DNA from 3 places in the Roseibium sp. M-1 genome. Region 1 is predicted to be linked to each of the others. Evidence: predicted binding sites of a transcription regulator. Region 1 holds the regulator's gene; each other region holds the start of a gene.

Region 1 (2,267 bases):
CGTACGCAGGACTACATTACCGGCCGCTTCGGCTAGGCATTTTTAAAGAATTCTGAAGGGGACACTGGATGTCTGAACACATCGTCTCGTCCTATGACGAGGAACTGAGGGAAATGGCCGGCAAGGTTGCCGAAATGGGCGGCCTGGCCGAGCAAGCTTTCGCAGATGCCGTGTCGGCTCTGGTGTCGCAGGACACCGAGCTTGCCAGGGCGACGATCAAGAGCGACCGGCGCCTGGACGATCTCTATCATGAGGTCGAAGTCAAGCTGATCGAGCTGATCGCCCGCCGCCAGCCGATGGGCCAGGATCTGCGTGAAATCACCGCTGCGACGCGCATTGCCAACGACCTGGAACGGGTCGGTGACCTTGCCAAGAACGTTGCCAAACGCGTCATTGCCATCGACAGCGACCTGCAGTCGAAGAAGCTCGCCATCGGTGTGGAGCATATGACCGAGCTTGCCCTGTCGCAGCTGAAACAGGTTCTGGACGCCTATGCGCGCAAGGATGCGGAGGCTGCCCGCCGCGTGCAGGAAGCTGACGCCGAAGTTGATGCGATCTACACGTCCATCTTCCGCGAACTGCTCACCTACATGATGGAAGATCCGCGGGTGATCACCCAGTGCGTTCATCTGCTGTTTTGCGCCAAGAACATCGAGCGCATCGGCGATCATGCGACCAACATCGCGGAGAACGTCTATTACATGGTCACCGGCGAGCGTCTGCCGGAAGACCGGGCCAAGGTCGACGAGACCGGCGCCGTCTAACCGCCAGCCTTGCAGAAGCGGAAATCGATACGGCCGGCGCCGGAGCGCCGGCTGCGGAAATTGGAGCGAGATGTATGCCGAAGGTGCTCATCGTTGAAGACGAAGAACCGCTCAGCCTTCTTTTGAGATACAATTTGGAAGCAGAAGGATACTCGGTCGAGGCTTGTGCCCGGGGAGACGAGGCGGAGATCCGCCTGCGCGAAAGCGTGCCGGACCTGCTGCTGCTTGACTGGATGCTGCCGGGCCTCTCCGGCATCGAACTGTGCCGCCGCCTGAGGGCGCGGGAAGGTACCGAGCGCCTGCCGGTCATCATGCTGACCGCACGCGGCGAAGAAGCCGAGCGCATCCGCGGCCTGTCGACAGGTGCCGACGACTATGTCGTCAAGCCTTTCTCTGTCCCCGAACTGATGGCCCGCGTGCGTGCCATCCTGCGCCGGGCAAGCCCCGAAGTGGTGTCGACCATGCTGCGGTCCGGCGATATCGAACTCGACCGGGAAACGCACCGCGTCCGCCGCAGCACCAAGGAAATCCACCTGGGCCCGACCGAGTTCCGGCTGCTGGAATTCCTGATGACTTCGCCAGGCCGTGTATTCTCGCGCGAGCAGCTTCTGGACGGTGTCTGGGGGCACGATGTCTATGTGGACGAACGCACGGTCGACGTTCATGTCGGCCGCCTGCGCAAGGCGCTGAACAAGGGCAAGGCCAAGGACCCGATCCGCACCGTTCGCGGTGCCGGCTACGCCTTCAACGACCAGTTCACCGCGACCGTCTAAACCCCCGTTGAGCTTCAAAATGATTGAGCCCGCCGGAAAGGCGGGCTTTTTTGTACCTACCTCTCGTTGGTCATCCCGGACGCAGCGAAGCGAAGATCCGGGACCGGTGTGCCCAAGGAGGTATTTGGAAAATCGGCTTGACGGCTAAGGTTTTTGGCTCCCCGGTCCCGGCTCGCGCTTCGCTTGGCCGGGATGACGCGGAAAGGGTTACGCAATCCTAAAAAAAAGCCCGCCGATTTGGCGGGCTTTTCATGAGCTGGACTGTCAGACGGCACTCAGCCGGCCTGGGCCATCGTCTTGCGGTCGCGGCGGCGGTCGGCGACGGGCTGGTAGGCGATTTTGCAGTGATGAGCGCAATAGGGCACGCCCGCATCGGACTGGCGGCCGCAGAAATAGAAGTCGTCGGTTGCCGGATCGCCGATCGGCCATTTGCAGGTCCGCTCGGTCAGGGTCAGGATCGTGGCCCGTTGCGAGATCGGCACCAGCTCCGCGATCGGCTCGACACGCGGTTTGGCTTCGACGGCAGGCGCCGGAGCGAAGTCGGCCTTGAGGGCCGTCGCGCCGATGGACTGCGGCTGGGAGGACGGTTTCTTCGGTGCAGCGCTCGGCGCACCGGTCGCCGGGCGAGCCCGGCGCGGCTTGGCGCTGGTTGTGGAGGATTTGGCGCGGCCGGACAGACCCAGCCGGTGCACCTTGCCGATCACGGCGTTGCGGGTCACTCCACCCAGCT
Region 2 (2,267 bases), 2.5 Mb from region 1:
CGAAGAGATCGCGGCTCGGGATCGTCACGGAACCTTCCGGACCGACATGGGTCGGCAGGAACTGGACGAATTCCGGCGTGCCGCCGGTATCCTTGAAGACGCCGACGAAGTTGCCGCGTTCGGAATTCACGAAGATCAGGGTGTCTCCGCCGAATTCACCCACCGAAACGCCTTCCGGCTCGGTACCCTTCTTGGAAGCGCGCTTGGCCGGATAGTGGCCATAGGCCATGGCCAGGTGTTCCATCTGGTTGCCGCTGTCGAAGAGCACCTCGCCCTTGGTGTTCCAGATGGTAAAGCCGCGCGAGCCGCCTTCATAATCGCCTTCGTTGGCAGTGACGAAGCGCTCGTCGTCGATCCACGCAACACCGTCCGGTTCACGCAGGACATTTTCGGTCGAGCCGGAGGCATCGCTCATGCGCGCCTTGGAAACCGGAATGTTTTCTGCGGAAGCAGCACCGGCAGAAAAATGCGACACGACTTCACCTGAAGCCAGATCGACAACGGCAATGTGGTTGTTTTCCTGCAGGGTGACGACAACCTGGTTCCTGGAGTTGATGGAAACGAATTCCGGCTCCGGATCTTCCGGGGCAACCTCCGCGAGACCCGTCAGGTCGACGATGCGGACCGCATCGCAGTTTGTCGGAGCGCCGGTGTCGTCGAGGTCGAAAATGGCCAGGTGACCGGCCGGCATCTGCGGGATGACGCCGTCATTGAGCTCTTCGTCACGCTCGTTCTCGATCGCGATGGCAACGAACTTGCCGTCCGGCGAGATGGCGACGCTGTCCGGCTGGCCCTTGGCATCGCATTTGGCGGTGATGCCGAGGCCGTCGAGCGCGATGACCGCCAGATGACCGGAGGCGTTGACATAGTCTTCGGACGTGTTGACGCCGGCATAAGCGAGCGTTTCGCCGACGGCGACGGAGGTCGGTTCGCCGCCGAGCGCGGTGCGGCCGAGCGGCTGCAGGTTCAGCGGATTGGCCGCATTGACGAACACGATGGCGTCGCCCGGGCTGTCGGTGAAGACGAGGGTGCGGCCATCCTTCGAGGCGTAGATGATCTCGGCGACGGTCTCCGTTGCCGGATCGATGCCTTCAGGCAGGGTCTTGTAGACCGGGAATGTGTTGATGCGCTCGAAATATGCTGCCTGCGCCGCCGGCACGGCCCCGAGGCCGAACAGGACTGCGAGGCTGACGCCTTTCAAAAAACGCCCGCGAAGGTTCGCCATTGCACTAGCTCCCATGAATATTCGGGTTGAAGGTGCGCGCAAGCTAGTGAGCTTGATTACAGAACCGGTGACAGTTGCATGAAGGTTTCATGACACGCCCGGACAAGCATCTTGAAACGAGGCATTCCCATTCCTATATACATATGATGTGGGCAGAACCGGCGCTGCCCTCCCCTTCATTCCTCCCTGTTCTGAGCGCCTTTTGGCGCTTTCATCGGATATTCTCATGCAGATCGGATATGTGCGCTCCGCCATCGTGCTGGGGCTTTTGGCCGCTGTCGGCCCTTTTGCAATCGACCTTTACCTGCCCGCAGTCGGCGAAATCGTCAGCAGCCTTGAGACGAACGATGCGGCCGTCCACATGACCTTCACGGTCTATTTCATCGCCTTCGGCATCGCCCAGTTGATCTACGGCCCGCTTGCGGACCGGTTCGGCCGCAAGCCGCCGGTGTTTCTGGGTCTGGCGGTCTTCATTCTCGGCTCGTTCCTGTGTGCCACCGCCACCGATGTCTCGGCGCTGACGGTCGGCCGCTTCGTCCAGGCGCTTGGCGCGGCCGCGCCTATGGTGATCGTGCGCGCAGTCGTGCGCGACCTGCACACCGGCGCCGAGGCGACACGGCTGATGGCGCTGATCATGCTCGTCTTCAGTATTTCGCCGATGCTGGCGCCCCTGACGGGAAGCCTGATCATCGAATTCGGCAGCTGGCGGCTGATCTTCATCGCCCTTGGCGTCATCGCGATGGCGGCGGTGGCGCAGATGGCGCTGCTCCTGCCGGAAACACTGCCGCCGGAACGCCGCGGCAAGATCGATGCAACCGCGATGCTGCGCAGCACGGTTTACCTTCTGAAGGACGCCAAGTTCATGGGCCTGACCCTGATCGGCGGGTTTTCGCTGGCGAGCTTCTTCGTCTTCCTTGCCGCGGCACCGCTGGTCTACATGACCAGATACGGCCTGAGCCCGTTCGGCTTCAGCCTGGTCTTCGCCCTGAACGCGGTCGGCTTTTTCGCCTCTTCGCAATTCGCGGCAATGCTCGGACAGCGC
Region 3 (2,267 bases), 1.7 Mb from region 1:
AGGTCGACCCGGTCCCCGGAGGCAAAGTCTTCGACCCCGACAACACCGCGCTCGACAGACACACGGGCCTGCCCCTGCCGCACATCGACCTCAAAACGCGTTCCCTTGACAACTGCTGCGAAGAATGGCGTTTCGACCGTGAAATGCGGGCGTTGCCGCTTCTGAACATCGACTTCGACAGTCCCCTTGCGCTGCAGGAGCGTCGTATTGGTCCCATCGCTGCGGTACTTCGACAAGGCAAACGTTGTATTTGGTCCGACGGAAATGCTTTCGTTTCCGCGCGCAATCAGTGCTCGCGCACCCGCGCGTGTTCCGATCGTCAGGCCTTTTTCAAAGACCATTCCCTTCTTTACCCGGTAGGCTTCGACACCCGGCGCCACAAAGTAGACGATGCCCGAGACCCGCTTGACAACCCAGTCGTCTGCGGCGGCAGACGACATCTGCGCGCACAAGACCGAGATGAAGAGAAACAGCAAAGCAGACGCTCTGAACGCGTAGACCGCGCCAAGATTCAAAGCATTTCCCCCCAGACGTCTTTTAAGCCTGGCCCACTTTATTTGCGCGCATGCGCTCATTTTCGCGTCACCTGTCCAGACAAGATCGCTGGAACGTACCAGACGCTCACTTAACCTAAGGTGAAAATCGATGATTAATAGTAAGATAACTTCGCTGTTTTACCGATGATCTAAAATTTATAGAGCTCAACTAAGATTGGTAATCTTGGCGGGATCAAGCACCTACTTAAAGATGAATTCTACAACCTCAAGACATGAAAGGTCTCACGCCGGAGCCAGCAACTCCCTTTCGACCGACCGGAACACTTCGACATGGTCGATATTCATCTGCTCGATGCCGCAGCGCACGGCACGTTCGAAGACTTCCCTGTCCGATCCGGCATAGAACATCTGGGTGACAAGGCCCGCCTGTTTAGCTTCGCCGACAAGCTCCGCGGTGAGATTGTCCTCGTGAAATTCCAGGATATGAGCACCTTGAGCCACGGCCCGCTCGACCGAGCCCACATGCATGAACAGGACCATGCGCCTGAGGTCGGGAACCCGCGCCCGCGCCTCGGCCCGGATCGCCTGATCGAACGAGAAGGTCCAGGCATCCTTCAACATGCCCCGAACCGCGAGCATGTCCCGGATTTCTCCCGGATCGCCTTCCTTGATTTCCACATAGGTCGCGATCCGGCCACGGCAGGCGTCCAGGAAGGTCTCGAGCCGCGGCACTTTCTGGCCGGCGAAGTCCGGCCCGAACCAGCCACCCGCATCAAGCGCGTCGACCTCTGCGGATACCATGTCGGAGATGCGGCCGCTGCCGTCCGTCGTCCGGTCCACAGTCGGATCGTGCAACACGTAAAGCACGCCGTCCTTCGAAGGCCGCACGTCGAACTCGACGACACCCGCGCCCATGGCGATCGCGCCTTCAAGGGATGCCAGCGTGTTTTCCGGAGCCTGGAGACTGGCTCCCCTGTGGCACACAATGACCGCTTTTTTCACGTCTAAATCTCCTGTGTCTCCAAGCCACTCGCCGGGAGCATGTTGGCCAACCATAGACCGCATCGGAAGGAAGGTCTCAATCAGGTGCCTGAAATTCTTGATAAAATGATGACATTCCAACTTTGAGTGCTATTTCATCGCCTTATCGCAAGAAGCAACCACCAATTGTACTTTCTTGAAGTGTTCGCGCCACGCGGCCGAAGCTGCTGATTCTCCGGACATGGATGTTTTCCGGCAAAGGATCTTCCGGGGCCTTCCGATTTTTCGCCTGTGTAACCTTGGACGTAAATCCACCTAATCGGATCATTGTTCATTCTTTGAGAACAGTCAGTCAAATTGCATACGCCTCAATCGTCCCTATGTTCCTGCCGCAGCGTTCATGAGCGAACGCTCCTGATAACATCTACGAGGTTTGATCATGATCCGTCTTGCAGCCGGTGCGCTTGCCCTTTCCCTCCTCGCGGGCACTGCCATTGCCGAGCCCGTCGCCTATGACTTCGACAAGTCCCATGCCAACCTGGCATTTTCCTACAACCACCTCGGCTATTCCACGACCGAGGGCCGCTTCGGCAACTGGGATGGCACGCTTTTGATCGACAAGGACGATCCGTCCAAGTCCTCCATCGAGTTCACCATCGACATCACCAGCCTCGACACGTTCTTCCCCGACCGCAACGCTCACTTCCTGAGCCCCGATTTCTTCGATTCGGCCAAGTATCCGACTGCGACCTTCAAGAGCACCAAGGTCGAGAAAACCGGCGACAACCA

Evidence for each region. Region 1 encodes PhoB, which activates phosphate uptake and scavenging genes when phosphate is short. Its sites were predicted from a motif close to TGTCATNNANCTGTCAT; they were not measured.
Region 2: a site for PhoB is predicted at 1,304-1,320, ahead of ACX3M4_RS21425 (esterase-like activity of phytase family protein). Genes of this name have one in related genera too.
Region 3: a site for PhoB is predicted at 1,597-1,613, ahead of ACX3M4_RS02565 (glycerophosphodiester phosphodiesterase). Genes of this name have one in related genera too.

What each region holds. Positions count from the first base shown of each region.
Region 1 covers NZ_CM137257.1:2,265,789-2,268,055, reverse strand. The annotation lists gene pstB (phosphate ABC transporter ATP-binding protein PstB) at 1-36, shown strand, start outside; gene phoU (phosphate signaling complex protein PhoU) at 69-764, shown strand; gene phoB (phosphate regulon transcriptional regulator PhoB) at 839-1,537, shown strand; gene ACX3M4_RS10245 (GcrA family cell cycle regulator) at 1,813-2,267, opposite strand, start outside.
Region 2 covers NZ_CM137257.1:4,719,631-4,721,897, reverse strand. The annotation lists gene ACX3M4_RS21425 (esterase-like activity of phytase family protein) at 1-1,225, opposite strand, end outside; gene ACX3M4_RS21420 (multidrug effflux MFS transporter) at 1,452-2,267, shown strand, end outside.
Region 3 covers NZ_CM137257.1:534,812-537,078, reverse strand. The annotation lists gene ACX3M4_RS02570 (FecR domain-containing protein) at 1-440, opposite strand, end outside; gene ACX3M4_RS02565 (glycerophosphodiester phosphodiesterase) at 780-1,499, opposite strand; gene ACX3M4_RS02560 (YceI family protein) at 1,918-2,267, shown strand, end outside.